One region of the Kitasatospora sp. NPDC036993 genome, then DNA from elsewhere that is predicted to be linked to it. Evidence: riboswitches for the same ligand, from Rfam matches in the RefSeq annotation. Region 1 holds a riboswitch; each other region holds the start of a gene.

What was found. A riboswitch is a leader RNA that binds a small molecule or an ion and turns the genes downstream of it on or off. The one in region 1 is predicted to bind S-adenosylmethionine.
Region 2: it holds a riboswitch for S-adenosylmethionine, as region 1 does, so the genes downstream of both, ACZ7C5_RS30255 (IclR family transcriptional regulator) here and ACZ7C5_RS24710 (aminotransferase class V-fold PLP-dependent enzyme) in region 1, are expected to answer to the same signal.
Region 3: it holds a riboswitch for S-adenosylmethionine, as region 1 does, so the genes downstream of both, thrC (threonine synthase) here and ACZ7C5_RS24710 (aminotransferase class V-fold PLP-dependent enzyme) in region 1, are expected to answer to the same signal.

Annotation. Positions count from the first base shown of each region.
Region 1 is NZ_JBVJRP010000011.1:252,017-256,643, forward strand. Features, by position in the region: gene ACZ7C5_RS24705 (Lrp/AsnC family transcriptional regulator) at 40-321, shown strand; gene ACZ7C5_RS24710 (aminotransferase class V-fold PLP-dependent enzyme) at 349-1,728, opposite strand; SAM riboswitch class IV at 1,781-1,899, opposite strand; gene trpD (anthranilate phosphoribosyltransferase) at 2,008-3,084, opposite strand; gene ACZ7C5_RS24720 (response regulator) at 3,197-3,622, opposite strand; gene ctaE (aa3-type cytochrome oxidase subunit III) at 4,020-4,627, shown strand, end outside.
Region 2 is NZ_JBVJRP010000017.1:148,668-153,294, forward strand. Features, by position in the region: gene ACZ7C5_RS30250 (NADP-dependent oxidoreductase) at 1-893, shown strand, start outside; gene ACZ7C5_RS30255 (IclR family transcriptional regulator) at 955-1,668, opposite strand; SAM riboswitch class I at 1,868-2,012, opposite strand; gene ACZ7C5_RS30260 (cytochrome P450) at 2,186-3,586, shown strand; gene ACZ7C5_RS30265 (DUF7144 family membrane protein) at 3,692-4,174, opposite strand; gene ACZ7C5_RS30270 (HEAT repeat domain-containing protein) at 4,324-4,627, shown strand, end outside.
Region 3 is NZ_JBVJRP010000013.1:153,263-157,889, forward strand. Features, by position in the region: gene groL (chaperonin GroEL) at 1-623, opposite strand, end outside; gene ACZ7C5_RS26975 (cold-shock protein) at 947-1,153, opposite strand; gene ACZ7C5_RS26980 (MoaD/ThiS family protein) at 1,690-1,968, opposite strand; gene thrC (threonine synthase) at 2,004-3,311, opposite strand; SAM riboswitch class I at 3,329-3,464, opposite strand; gene ACZ7C5_RS26990 (glucosyl-3-phosphoglycerate synthase) at 3,576-4,627, shown strand, end outside.

The sequences.
Region 1 (4,627 bases):
CCCGATACGCTGGCGGCACCTCACAAAGGAGCCCGAACCGTGATCACCGCCATCGTCCTGATCAAGACCAGTGTCGACCGCATCCCGGAGATCGCCGAGTCCATCGCCGCCATCGAGGGCGTCAGCGAGGTCTACTCGGTGACCGGTGGCTACAACCTGGTGGCGATGGTGCGGGTCCGCCACCACGACGACCTGGCCGAGGTCATCCCCGGCCGGCTGAACAAGGTCCCGGGCGTGGCCGACACCGAGACCCAGATCGCCTTCCGCACCTACTCCCAGCACGACCTGGAAGCCGCCTTCGCCCTCGGCCTGGACGAGTAGCGGGGCGCGGGGTCTCTCCTTCGGGGCTCAGCCCTCCCGACGCGCCCTGTCGATCTGCACGGTCGCGACGCAACGCCCGCCCTCGTTGCGGTAGTTCCAGCTCGCGCCGTCCGTGACCAGCTCCCGGACGGCCGTCAGGAAGCGGTCGACGTGCTCGTCCGGCGTCCCGGCGCCGAAGCTCACCCGGATCGCGTTCAGGCTGCGCTCGCCCGGCAGCGAGGGCTCCGGCGCACCGCACTCCGACGGGGCCACGTCCTCGTCCCCGAGCAGGGTGCGCACCAGCGGGTGGGCGCAGAACAGGCCGTCGCGCACCCCGATGCCGTACTCGGCGGACAGCGCGGCCGAGAAGTGCGAGCTGTTCCAGCCCTGGACGACGAAGGACAGCACGCCCACCCGGGCCGAGCCCTCGCCGAACAGGTTGAGCACCTTGACCTGCGGGATCTCCGCCAGCCCCGCCGTGAGCCGGGCGACCAGCCGCTCCTCGCGGGCCTCCAGCGCGTCGAAGCCGGCCTCGGTCAGCGCCCGGCAGGCCGAGGCGATCGCGTAGGCGCCGATGACGTTCGGCGAGCCGGCCTCGTGCCGGGCCGGACCGGTGTGCCACTGCACGGCCACCGAGCCGTCGGTCTCCCTGGCCACCGTCCTGGTCGCCCCGCCGCCGGCCAGGTACGGCTCGGCCGCGTCCAGCCAGTCCGCCCGGCCGGCCAGCACGCCGGCGCCGAACGGCGCGTAGATCTTGTGGCCGGAGAAGGCGATCCAGTCGACGTCCAGCTCGCGCACCGAGACCCGGTGGTGCGGTGCCAGCTGGGCGGCGTCCAGCACCACCCGGGCGCCGTGCCGGTGGGCGGTCGCGGTCAGCTCGGCGACCGGCCACAGCTCGCCGGTCACGTTGGAGGCGCCGGTGACGCAGAGCAGCTTGGGGCCCTCGGGCGCCTCGGCGAGCGCGGCGTCCAGCGCGGCCACCGCCTCGGCCCGCGAACGCGGCGCGCGCAGGTAGGTGACGCCCAGTCCGGCGTGCGCCCAGGGCAGCAGCGAGGCGTGGTGCTCGGTCTCGAAGGCGAACACCCGGGTGCCGGCCGGAACGGCGGCGGCCAGCAGGTTGAGCGAGTCGGTGGTGGCCCGGGTGAAGACCACCTGGTCGCCCTCGCGCAGGTCGAGGAACTCGCCGACGGTGCGGCGGCTCTGCTCGAACAGGTCGGTGGACAGCTGCGAGAGGTACCCGGCCCCGCGGTGCACGCTGCCGTAGTACGGCGCGTAGGCGGCGACGTCGTCCCACACCCGCTGGAGGGCCGGCGAGCTGGCCGCGTAGTCGAGCGCCGCGTAGCCGACCTTCTCACCACTGGCGAGCGGGACCTGGACGTCGGAGCCGAGGACGGCGAGCGGGGCGCAGATTTCGGTGGCCAGGGACATGAGAACGCACTCCTTGGGGGGTATGGGACCCCCGGGAGTGCTAGTCGTCGGGTGTCCGCGCTTGCCGCACGGACGGTTTGCCGTGACGACCCGGTCCTCACCCAGGGCACCCCGCCACGGACGGAGGGTTGCCGGACAGCAAGCTGGGGCTTCGCGCTGTCACTCATGACCTGGCGAAGACTCTAGGCCGCGTCCAGCGGTCGGTCAAACGGACATCCAGCATCCGGACAGCACCGGAGCCCGGGCCGGTGCGCCGGCCCGGGCTCCCCAACTGCCGTCTCAGATCCGGCTGGTGGCCTCCGACCAGCGCCGCAGCAGGTCCTGCGCGGCACCGGAGTCGATCGCCTTCGCCGCCCGCGCCATGCCCGCCGCCAGCTGCTCGGGGAGCGGCGCGTCGCCCAGGTCGACCGCGACCAGCGCCGCCGCCGTGTTCAGCAGGACGGCGTCCCGCACCGGCCCGTGCTCCCCCGCCAGCACCCGCCGCGCGACCTCGGCGTTGTACGAGGCGTCCGCCCCGCGCAGCGCCTCGATGCCGACCAGCTCGATGCCGACGTCCCGCGGGTCGAAGGAGGTCTCGGTGACCACCCCGTCGCGCACCACCCACACCTGCGAGGTGGTGGTGATGGTCAGCTCGTCCAGCCCGTCGTCGCCGCGGAAGACCAGTGCCGTCGCGCCCCGCCCGGCCAGCACCCCGGCGATCAGCCCGGCCAGCCGGGTGTCGAAGCAGCCGATGGCGTGGGCCTTGACCTTGGCCGGATTGGTCAGCGGACCGAGGATGTTGAAGGCGGTCGGCACCCCGAGGTCGCGCCGGGCGGTGGCGGCGTGCCGCATCGAGGGGTGGAACTTCGCCGCGAAACAGAAGGTGAGCCCGACCTCCTCGGCCACCTCGGCCACCCGCCGGGCGGACAGGTCCAGCGCCACCCCGAGCTTCTCCAGCACGTCCGAGGAGCCGCTGGTGGACGAGGCCGACCGGTTGCCGTGCTTGACCACCTTGGCGCCGGCGGCCGCCGCGACGATCGCCGACATGGTGGAGATGTTGACGGTCTTCGCCCGGTCGCCACCGGTGCCGACGATGTCCACCGCGGGACCGGGGATCTCCAGCGGCTCGGCGTGCTCGTACATCGCGTCGACCAGGCCGGCGATCTCGTCGACCGACTCGCCCTTGGCCCGCAGCGCGATCATGAACCCGGCCACCTGGACGGGGGACGCCTCGCCGCTCATGATCCGGTCCATCGCCCACGCGGTGGACGAACGGTCGAGGTCCTCCCCCTGCAACAGCGCCGCCAGGAGGTCCGGCCAGGTGCGGACCACCTGCACGGGGTCGCTACCGCCGTTCGCAGGGTTCACGTTCACCATGGCTGACTCCACTGTTGTCGGTTCCCCGCGCGGGGGGACGTCCGTACGGATGGAGCCAGCCTATCGAGCGGAGCCGCCGCGACGGCCGCTCTTCTCGCCCACCGGACGTCGGTCAGCGGACGGCCGGAGTCCGCTTCGCCAGCCGCGCCCGCAGCAGGGTGGCGGCCGCCCCGGCCAGCGCCACCGGGTCCACCGGGTGGGAGATGGCGGCGTCGGCCCGGCTCCAGGCGGCGAGCCAGGAGTCCTGCGGCCGGCCGATCAGCACCAGCACCGGCGGGCAGCCGTAGATCTCGTCCTTCAGCTGCCGCCCGAGGCCCAGCCCGCCGGCCGGCACCGCCTCGCCGTCCAGCACGCAGAGGTCGACGCCCCCCTTCTCCAGTGCCTTGAGCACCGCGGGGGTGGTCGCGCACTCCAGGTAGGACAGTTCCGGAAGATCCTCGGCGGGCCGGCGGCCGAGCGCCGTCAGCACCTGCTCACGGGTGTTGCGGTCGTCGCTGTAGACGAGGACGGTGAGCGTCTCATCGGTCGTGTACGCCATGGACCCTGCTCCCTCAAGTGTGATCCGGACCACGTTCGCCTGATCCGGATGCTACTCCCGATCACCCTCCGCCGAGTCCCCCTCGCGCACGTTCCTCGCCAACCCGCCGCGCCCCCGGCTCACCCGCCCGGAGGACGGCCCGTCACCCGACCCCGGCCAGTCCACCCGTACGGCCGACCCGGAGCCCCTCCCCCCTACCTCCTGCGGCTACTCCGACCGTGCAACGGCGCGCCGGGCAAGGGGGTCTCGGGCTCCTCCGAGGAACCATCAGAAAAGGGACACGCCGCTGCTCAGTCCCCGTCCGGGCCCCCCACCGGCCTCCAAGCGGGCATACCGCACGCACCGGACACTCCGAGGGACACCCCCCGGCGTGAAGACGGAATAAGGGACCGACATAATGTCCGTCGTGGCGACAGCAACAGCAGTAGAAACCGGGCACGCGCACGGATCGGTCAACCGGCCGAACATGGTCAGCGTCGGAACGATCGTCTGGCTCAGTTCCGAGTTGATGTTCTTCGCGGCCCTCTTCGCGATGTACTTCACGCTCCGCTCCGTCAAGGGGCCGGAGTTCTGGACCGAGAAGGCCCACGCCCTCAACGTGCCCTTCTCCTCGGTCAACACCACGATCCTGGTGCTCTCCTCGCTCACCTGTCAGCTCGGCGTGTTCGCGGCCGAGCGTGGTGACGTGAAGAAGCTCCGTGCGTGGTTCATCCTCACGTTCGCCATGGGCGCGGTCTTCATCGGCGGTCAGGTCTTCGAGTACACCGAGCTGGTCAAGAAGGACGGCCTCTCGCTGTCCTCCGACCCGTACGGCACGGTGTTCTACCTGACCACCGGCTTCCACGGGCTGCACGTGACGGGTGGTCTGATCGCCTTCCTGCTGGTCCTGGGACGGACGTACGCAGCCAAGCGCTTCACGCACGAGCAGGCCACCGCCGCGATCGTCGTGTCGTACTACTGGCACTTCGTCGACGTCGTGTGGATCGGCCTGTTCGCGACCATCTA
Region 2 (4,627 bases), on a different contig from region 1:
TCCACCAGGCCGAGGCCGAGCGCCCCGAACCCGGCGTCGGCCAGGTCCTCGTGGCCGTCCACGCCGCCGGGGTCAACCCCACCGACTGGAAGCACCGCCGGCACGGCTACTTCCTCGGCCAACCCCCGTTCACCCTCGGCTGGGACGTCTCCGGCACCGTCGAGGCGGTCGGCCCCGGCGTCTCGCTCCTCGCCCCGGGCGACGAGGTGTTCGGCATGCTGCCCTACCCGCACGGCGCCGGCGCGCACGCCGAATACGTCACCGGCCCCGCCAGGGCCTTCGTGCCCAAGCCCGCCGCACTGAGCCACGTCGAGGCGGCCGCGCTGCCGCTCGTGTCGCTCACCGCCTGGCAGGCCCTCGTCGACACCGCACGGGTCCGGCCCGGGCAGCGGGTCCTGGTGCACGCGGCGGCCGGCGGCGTGGGGCACGTCGCCGTACAGATCGCCAAGGCGCGCGGCGCGTACGTCATCGGCACGGCGTCCGCCGCCAAGCACGACGTCGTCCGGGGCCTGGGCGCGGACGAGGTGATCGACTACCGCACCGCGGACTTCGTGAAGGAGGCCCGCGACATCGACGTGGTGCTCGACCCGCTGGGCGGGGAGGACCGGCTGCGCTCGCTGGAGACGCTCAGGCCCGGCGGCGTCCTGGTGTCGATCCTGCCCCAGGGCCTGGAGGGCCTGGCCGAACGCGCCGCCGAGCTGGGCGTGACGGCGAAGACCATGATCGTCGAGCACGACCAGGCAGGCATGGCGGCGATCGCCGCCCTCGCCGAGTCCGGGCAGCTGCGCGCGCACGTCTCCGGCACGTACCCGCTCGCCGAGGCCGCCGGTGCCCACGCCGAGGGTGAGACGGGCCGGGTCGTGGGGAAGCTGGTGCTCACCGTCCGCCCGTAGCGGCCGCCCTCCGCACCGCACGGCCCCGTCTGGCGCCGCGCGGTGCGGGCAGGAGGGCGGGTCAGACGTTGCGCAGCGCGTCGGTCAGGTGCTCGGCCGCCTCCAGGACGGCCCGGGAGAGCTGGGCGCCGGGGTGCCGGGTGAGCCGCTCGATGGGGCCGGAGACGGAGACGGCGGCCACCACGCGGTTGGAGGGCCCGCGCACCGGGGCGGACACCGAGGCGACGCCGGGCTCGCGCTCGCCGATGGACTGGGCCCAGCCCCGGCGCCGTACGCCGCTCAGCGCGGTGGCGGTGAAGCGGGCGCCCTGGAGGCCCCGGTGGAGGCGCTCGGGCTCCTCCCAGGCGAGCAGGATCTGGGCGGCGGAGCCGACCTTCATGGGCAGGGTGACGCCGACCGGGACGGTGTCGCGCAGGCCGGAGAGCCGCTCGGCGGCGGCCACGCAGATCCGGATCTCGCCCTGTCTGCGGTAGAGCTGGGCGCTCTCGCCGGTCAGGTCGCGCAGCTGGGTGAGGACCGAGCCGGCCGCGGCCAGCAGGCGGTCCTCGCCGGCGGCCGCCGAGAGCTCGCCGAGCCGGGGGCCGAGGGTGAACCGGCCCTGCAGGTCACGGCTGACCAGGCGGTGGTGCTCCATCGCGACGGCCAGCCGGTGCGCGGTGGGCCTGGCCAGGCCGGTCGCGCTCACCAGGCCGCCCAGGGTGGTGGGCCCGGCCTCCAGGATGCCGAGGATCGAGGTGACCTTGTCGAGCACGCCGACGCCGCTCGTGTTGTCCATGGGTGGGTACTCCAGTCTCAATGCCCGTGAGCGGCGGGTGGGTTCCGCTCACGGACGGCTCCTGGCGGGGAGCAGGGGGGGATCAGCGAGGACGGGCCGGGGAAGTCGGCCGATAGCCTGCGCCGGGCACGAGACGGGTACGCGGAAGGGCCGGGGCGGGAAGCGCCCGGGCGAAGGACAGCACAGAGAGCACCGTGTCTCCTCATCTTTTCCCGCGCCACATTGGCGGCAGGCCGGAGTTGGCACTGACCCCGGACGGCACCGGCGCGTACTTCGGACGCCGGGTCGAACGGGGAGTTGCCGGGGCTTCGTAGGGCCGGTCCCTCCACCCCTCTGGATGATTCGTTGGGAACCATACAAGATTCCCCGGGCTGGTCGCCAAATGGTTTCCGCTCCCGGCCGCGGGGGCGGCGTTGCGCCGACGGCCCGCGGCCCGGTGCGGGAAGAATCCGGCGGGGCGCGTCCGGCTCGGCGAATCCGTCGGGGCGAATCCATCGGGCCGCCCCGAGGAGGTCCGATGAACATCCCCGGTCCCGCGCCCCGCCCGGACGGCGGGACGGGCGCCGTCGCACGGGCCGGCGGCCTGCACGCCTACCAGCTGTGGCTGCACGCCGAGTACGGACCGGTCGTACGGTTCCAGCTGCCCGGCGCCGAGACCGCCGTGTCGATCGCCGATCCGGTGCTGCTGGAGGCCACCGCCCACCTCGACGAGCGGCCGCGGCGGCTGTTCTCGTTCCTGGACCCGCTGTTCGAGACGGGCAACCTCCAGACGCTCCCGGCCGAGGAGCACACCCCGTGGCGTCGGCTGCTGCTCACCACCCTGGCCGGACGGCCCTCGCACGAACGGCACTTGGCCCGTTTCACCTCCCTGGCCACCGGGCTCGCCGACCGCTGGGCCGCCCTGCCCGCCGACCACGCCGTCCGGCTCCAGCGGGAACTCACCGGTGTCTCGCTGCGGATGATCCGCGCCTTCGCCCTGGGCGGCGGGTCCGAGGACCCGACCGGCGGGGTCGACGACCCAACCGGCGTGGCCGAGGACCCGGACGGCGTGGTCGAGGCCTTCGAGGTGGTGCTCACCGACTACCTGGAACGCCTCTACCACGTCCCGTCAGGGCAGGCCCCGGAGCGGCGCGCCGAACGGACCGCCCAAGCGCTCGCCCACCTGCGGAGCACGGTCGACCGGGTGATCGCGGCGCACCGCCCCGGCCTCCCCGGCGACCGCAGCGACCTGATCGGCGCCCTCGTCGAGGCCGGCGAGAGCCCCGCGCGGATCCGCGACACCGTCCTCGCGACGCTGCTGGCCGCCCACCACACCACCGGCGTCGCCGTCTCCTGGACCCTGCACCTGCTCGCCGGGCACCCGGCGGCGGCCGAGCGCGTCACCGCGGAACTCGACCGCGTCCTCGGCGACCGCCCCGCGCCGGAGTACGCCGACCTGCACCGCCTGCGCTACCTGGACATGGCCCTGCGGGAGTCGCTGCGCCGCTACCCGCCCGGCCCCTACGGCGCCCGGCTGACCACCGACCCGCTGACCGTCGGCCGGTACACGGTCCCCGCCGGGGCGGTGGTCTTCTACCCGTTCTGGGCGGTCCACCTGAACCCCGCCTACTGGCCGGAGCCGGAGCGGTTCCGGCCCGAGCGGTTCACCCCGGAGGAGTCGGCCGGGCGTCCGCGGCTGGCCTGGATCCCGTTCGGCCTGGGGCCGCGCAGCTGCGAGGGGGCCGCGCTTGCCAGGGTGGAGGCCCTGGTGCTGCTGGCCGTCCTGCTCAGGCGCTTCCGCTTCCGGCCGGAGCCGGGCCACCGGGTGGTCCCGGTCGAACGGTTCGTCCTGTGGGCCGCCGACGACATCCGGATGCTGGTGACGCCCCGGAGCGGCTCCGGACCCCACAGCCCGGAGCCGACGGCCAGGCAGCCGTAGAACCTGGGCGACTCCCGCCCTTCGCGGCGCCGATGCGAGCGTGCGGACCGCCTGAACCACCGCGCGGACCCACCGGGTGAGCCCGACGGACCAGGTGACGCCGGATCAGGCCTCCTTCCCGGCCCCTCCGACACTCCCGGCCCGTCCGACGCTCCCGACCCCTCCGGCGTTCTCGACCTTGCCGACGCACAGCGCCCAGATGACCAGGGCGTCGATCGCGATCAGGACGACGGCCCACAGCGGGTAGTACGGCAGCCAGAGGAAGTTGGCGAGCATTCCCAGCCCCGCCACGACGACCCCGACGACGCGCGCCCAGAAGGAACCGCTGAAGACCGCCACCCCGGCCACGATCACGACGACCCCGAGGATGAGGTGGATCCATCCCCAGCCCTCGGTGTTCATCGCGTACACGTAGCTGCGGGTGACGATGAGCAGACCGTCCTTGCGAATGGCGGCGGTCCCCTGGAAGACCGCCATCATGCCGGCGGTGATCAGCATGACCCCGGCGAAGATGGTCCACCCGCTCGCGTGCGGGTAGCGCTCGGGGCCCCGGGTGGTGGGGCCGACTCCGGTAGCACTGCTGGCCATGACTCGGGCTCCTTCGGGTGGCAACCGCCTCGCGGGCACGGTGAGACGGGAGGGACAAGCCCCGTATTTCACCGTAAGACCGGACTTTCGGTTCCGCTTGACCTTGACACCGTGACAAGCCCTTCACTGGGTCCGAGGAGGTGGTCCCGATGACCAGCACGAACGAGGACACGGACACGGTGCGGGCGGCGCTCCGCGGGCTGGGACACGGCGATCCGTCGGTCCGGCTCCGGGCGGCACTCGCCGTCGGCACGAGCCCGGACGAGGGGTCCGTCGGCACGCTCGTCGAGCGGTGCGCGGTCGAACCGGAGTTCTCCGTGCGCGAGCTGCTCACCTGGGCGCTCACCCGGCACCCGGCGGCGCTGACGGTGCCGGCGCTGCTCGACGAGGTCCGCTCGGAGCGTGCCCGGGCACGGAGCCAGGCGCTGCACACGCTGTCCAAGATCGGGGACC
Region 3 (4,627 bases), on a different contig from region 1:
CGCTCCAGGTCGGTGGCGAAGTAGGCCGAGATGTAGCCCTTGTCGAAGCGCATGCCCTCGGTGAGCTCGAGCTCCAGACCGAAGGTGTTGCTCTCCTCGACGGTGATGACGCCTTCCTTGCCGACCTTGTCCATGGCCTCGGCGATCAGCTCGCCGATCTGGGTGTCAGCGGCGGAGATGGAGGCGGTGGAGGCGATCTGCTCCTTGGTCTCCACGTCCTTGGCCTGGGCCAGCAGCTGGTCCGAGACGGCGATGACGGCCTTCTCGATGCCGCGCTTCAGGGCCATCGGGTTGGCGCCGGCGGCGACGTTGCGCAGACCCTCGCGAACCAGGGCCTGGGCGAGCACGGTGGCGGTGGTGGTGCCGTCACCCGCGACGTCGTCCGTCTTCTTGGCGACCTCCTTGACGAGCTCCGCACCGATCTTCTCGTACGGGTCCTCGAGCTCGATCTCCTTGGCGATGGAGACACCGTCGTTGGTGATCGTGGGGGCGCCCCACTTCTTCTCCAGCACGACGTTGCGGCCCTTGGGGCCGAGCGTGACCTTCACGGCGTCGGCGAGCTGGTTCATGCCACGCTCAAGGCCGCGGCGAGCTTCCTCATCAAAGGCGATGATCTTGGCCATCTGAAGTGGTCCTCCGGGACACGGTCGACTGCTCGGACCAAGGGGTGCCCGCGACGGACGGCCCTGGTGTGCGGGGGTCCATTCCCCTACCGCTCCCGGGGGCCTCACCGACCCGGTCCGCTGTCACTCTCACGCTGTGAGTGCTAACGCCAATGATTAGCACTCAGGGTGGTCGAGTGCAAGCCCCGGCGATGATCCGCGAGCCGCCGACGGGACCGTCCTGGAACGCCGACGGGCCCGTACGACACGCGTCGCACGGGCCCGTCGAGAAGCGAGTGGTCACCAGCCGTAGGGCCGCGCCGAGCTCCTGGGGTCGGAAGGGGTCATTCCGCCGCGGCGCGAACCATGTCCGCCTGCGGGCCCTTCTGTCCCTGGGAGATCTCGAACTCGACCCGCTGGCCCTCCTCGAGGGTGCGGTAGCCGTCCATCTGGATCGCGCTGTAGTGGACGAAGACGTCCGCACCACCGTCGACCGCGATGAAGCCGTAGCCCTTCTCCGCGTTGAACCACTTGACGGTGCCCTGAGCCATTCCGAACTCCCCTAGTGCTGTGCTGGCCCTTCACGCGCCCGCAGGTAGCGGGCCCGGGTTGGTTTGAAGGCCGGCCCGGGGAACCCCCCCTGGGCACAGCCGTGCACGCCGCAACCCTCCGCACGGGACACCGAACGGCCTCCGGTGAGCGGGTGATTGCGTCGACCGCCGCTGAATGTATCCGGATCGACGCCCTCTGCAACAGGGCCAGCCACCGGTAATTCCGCCAAGGCGACAGGGGACAGGACGGGTTGAATCGGAATAATCTCCGCATTCCACGCCGGACATAGCGGACGAATTACTCAAATGCCTGCGGGAATTCTGACATCCGCCTGACATGTTTTACGGTCCGTGCCCAGCAGCCGGACTCCCCGGGCCGAGCACTGCGGGGGCCGAAAGGGAAACCCTGTTCCCAGCCGAGCCACACTCTACTCCGACTCGAACCGGAAATATTCCCGCGGGAATGCAAGCGGTCGCCCGCGCGTACGGAGAACGGAATTCCGTACGCGCGGGCGACCGCGGGTGCTCGCGCCGGCTCAGCAGCCGCCGGCCACCGCCGGGATGATCGAGACGCCGGCGCCGTCCTTGATCTCGGTCGCCAGGCCCTCGGCGAAACGCACGTCGTCGTCGTTCACGTAGACGTTCACGAAGCGGCGGAGCTTGCCGGTGTCGTCCAGGATGCGGGCCGAGATGCCCGCGTGGTTCTTCTCCAGGTCGGCGATGACCTCGGCCAGGGTGGCACCCTCGGCGGTCACCTCGGCGGCGCCGCCGGTGTAGGTGCGCAGGATGGTGGGGATGCGGACGTTGGCGCTCATGACTCTCCTTGCGGGGGTGGGGCCTGACGGGTGGTTCAGAGGGACGCGAGGCCGGCGGCGCGGAAGGAGTCCAGCGTCGGGCGGATGACGGCGGTCATCCCGGCGTCGGAGACGGCGTCCAGGGTCTTCAGGCCGTCACCGGTGTTGATCGCGACGGTCTCCTTGGCCGGGTCCAGCTGCCCGGTCTCGACCAGCTTCTTCAGCACGCCGACGGTCACCCCGCCCGCGGTCTCGGCGAAGATGCCCTCGGTGCGCGCCAGCAGCCGGATCGCCGCCACGACCTCCGCGTCCGTGACGTCCTCCACCGCGCCACCGGTGCGGCGGGCGATGTCCAGCACGTACGGACCGTCAGCCGGGTTGCCGATCGCCAGCGACTTGGCGATGGTGTCCGGCTTCACCGGCTTGATCACGTCCCGGCCGGCCTTGAACGCGGCCGACACCGGCGAGCAGCCCTCGGCCTGGGCGCCGAAGATCCGGTACGGCCGGTCCTCGACCAGGCCGAGCCTGATCAGCTCCTGGAGGCCCTTGTCGATCTTCGTCAGCTGCGAGCCCGAGGCGATCGGGATCACGATCTGCTCCGGCAGCCGCCAGCCGAGCTGCTCGCAGATCTCGTACGCCAGCGTCTTGGAACCCTCGCCGTAGTACGGCCGCAGGTTCACGTTGACGAAGCCCCAGCCCTCGCCGGCCGAGTCACCGATCAGCTCCGAGCAGAAGCGGTTCACGTCGTCGTAGTTGCCCTCGATGCCGACCAGCTCGCCGCCGTACACCCCGGCCATGACGACCTTGCCCTGCTCCAGGTCGTGCGGGATGAACACGCAGGACTTGAAACCGGCCCTGGCCGCCGCCGCGCCCACCGCACCGGCCAGGTTGCCTGTGGAGGAGCAGGACAGCGTGGTGTACCCGAACGCCCTGGCCGCCTCGATGGCACAGGCCACCACGCGGTCCTTGAACGAGTGGGTCGGGTTCCCGGAGTCGTCCTTGATGTGCAGCTGGGCGGTGAAACCGAGCTCGCGGCCCAGGTTGTCCGCCTTCACCAGCGGGGTCCACCCCGGGTTCAGGTTCGGCTTGGAGGCGACGTCGGCCGGGACCGGCAGCAACGGCGCGTAGCGCCAGATCGACGCCGGGCCGGCCTCGATCCGCTTGCGCAGCTCCTCGGCGGCCTCACCGCCGAACTCGTAGGCGATCTCCAGCGGGCCGAAGCACTCCAGGCAGGCGAAGCTGGGGCCGAGCGGGAAGCGGGTGCCGCACTCCCGACAGGACAGGGCGGCGGCGGGGCCGAGGTCGACGGATGGGGGTCCCCCCGGCCGACGGCTGGGGGAGGGTGCGGCGATGTCGATAGCCATGGTGGCGGAGGCCTCTCTCCTCATCTTCCCCGTGGCGCGGTCGCGGCACGGGACGGAATTGGCACCTGTCCCGCCGGGGGCCGTCGAGGACGGCCGGGCGAGAAGGTTGCCGGGACGTCAACGGGCCGTTCCCTCAGTCCCTCTGGATGAGCTTGTGAAATTGTGGTGGTGCTCGGCGGCGACCCCGGCGTGCAAAGGTCCGACCGCTGTACGAAGACTGTATCCGAAGGCGTCAACTCCGAACGGGACCGTCCGCCAAGCGAGATGACCCGTCCCACCCGACTCGCCGAGGAGACCTCCGTGCCCGCCGAACCGACCTCCGAGCTCCTCCCGCAGGCGGCGTCCTGGCTGCACCGCCGCTCCTGGAGCGCGGCCGACCGGCCGGTCCACACCCTCCTCGCGGCCAAGGAGCGCACCGGCCGCACCGTCAGCGTCGTCCTCCCCGCCCTGGACGAGGAGGCCACCGTCGGCGACATCGTCCGCATCATCCGCCGCGAGCTGATGGAACGCCTCCCGCTGGTCGACGAGCTCGTCGTCGTGGACTCCGGCTCGACCGACGCCACCGCCGCCGTCGCCGCCGAGGCCGGCGCCCGGGTGGAACACCGCGACCGGATCCTCCCCCGCCTGCCCGCCGTCCCCGGCAAGGGCGAGGTCCTCTGGCGCTCCCTGCTGGTCACCCGCGGCGACATCGTCTGCTTCGTCGACGCCGACCTGCGCGAGTTCGACCCGGCGCTCGTCTCCGGCATCGTCGGCCCGCTGCTGACCGACGAGTCCATCCAGCTGGTCAAGGCCATGTACGACCGCCCCCTGGAGTCGGAGGGCGCCGTCCTGCCCGCCGGCGGCGGCCGGGTCACCGAACTCGTCGCCCGCCCCCTGCTCAACCTCCACTGGCCGGAGCTGGCCGGCTTCGTCCAGCCGCTCGGCGGCGAGTACGCGGCCCGCCGCCCGCTGCTCGAACGGCTGCCCTTCCCCACCGGCTACGGCGTCGAACTCGGCCTCCTGGTCGACGCCCTGGAACTGGCCGGCCTGGACGCCCTGGCCCAGGTGGACGTCGGCGTCCGGCACCACCGCCACCAGGACGGCCAGGCCCTCGGCCGGATGGCCGCCACCATCTACCGGACCGCCCTCGAACGCCTCGACCGCGCCCACCGCCTCAAGGCCTCCGCCGACCTCGTCCGCCCCCACCTCACCCAGTTCACCCGCGCCCCGGAGACCCTCTCCCAGCCTTCGGCCGGGGGGACCCCCATCTTCACGCCCCGCACCTACGAGATCACCGCCCTGGAACGGCCCCCGATGCACACCGTCCCCGAGTACGC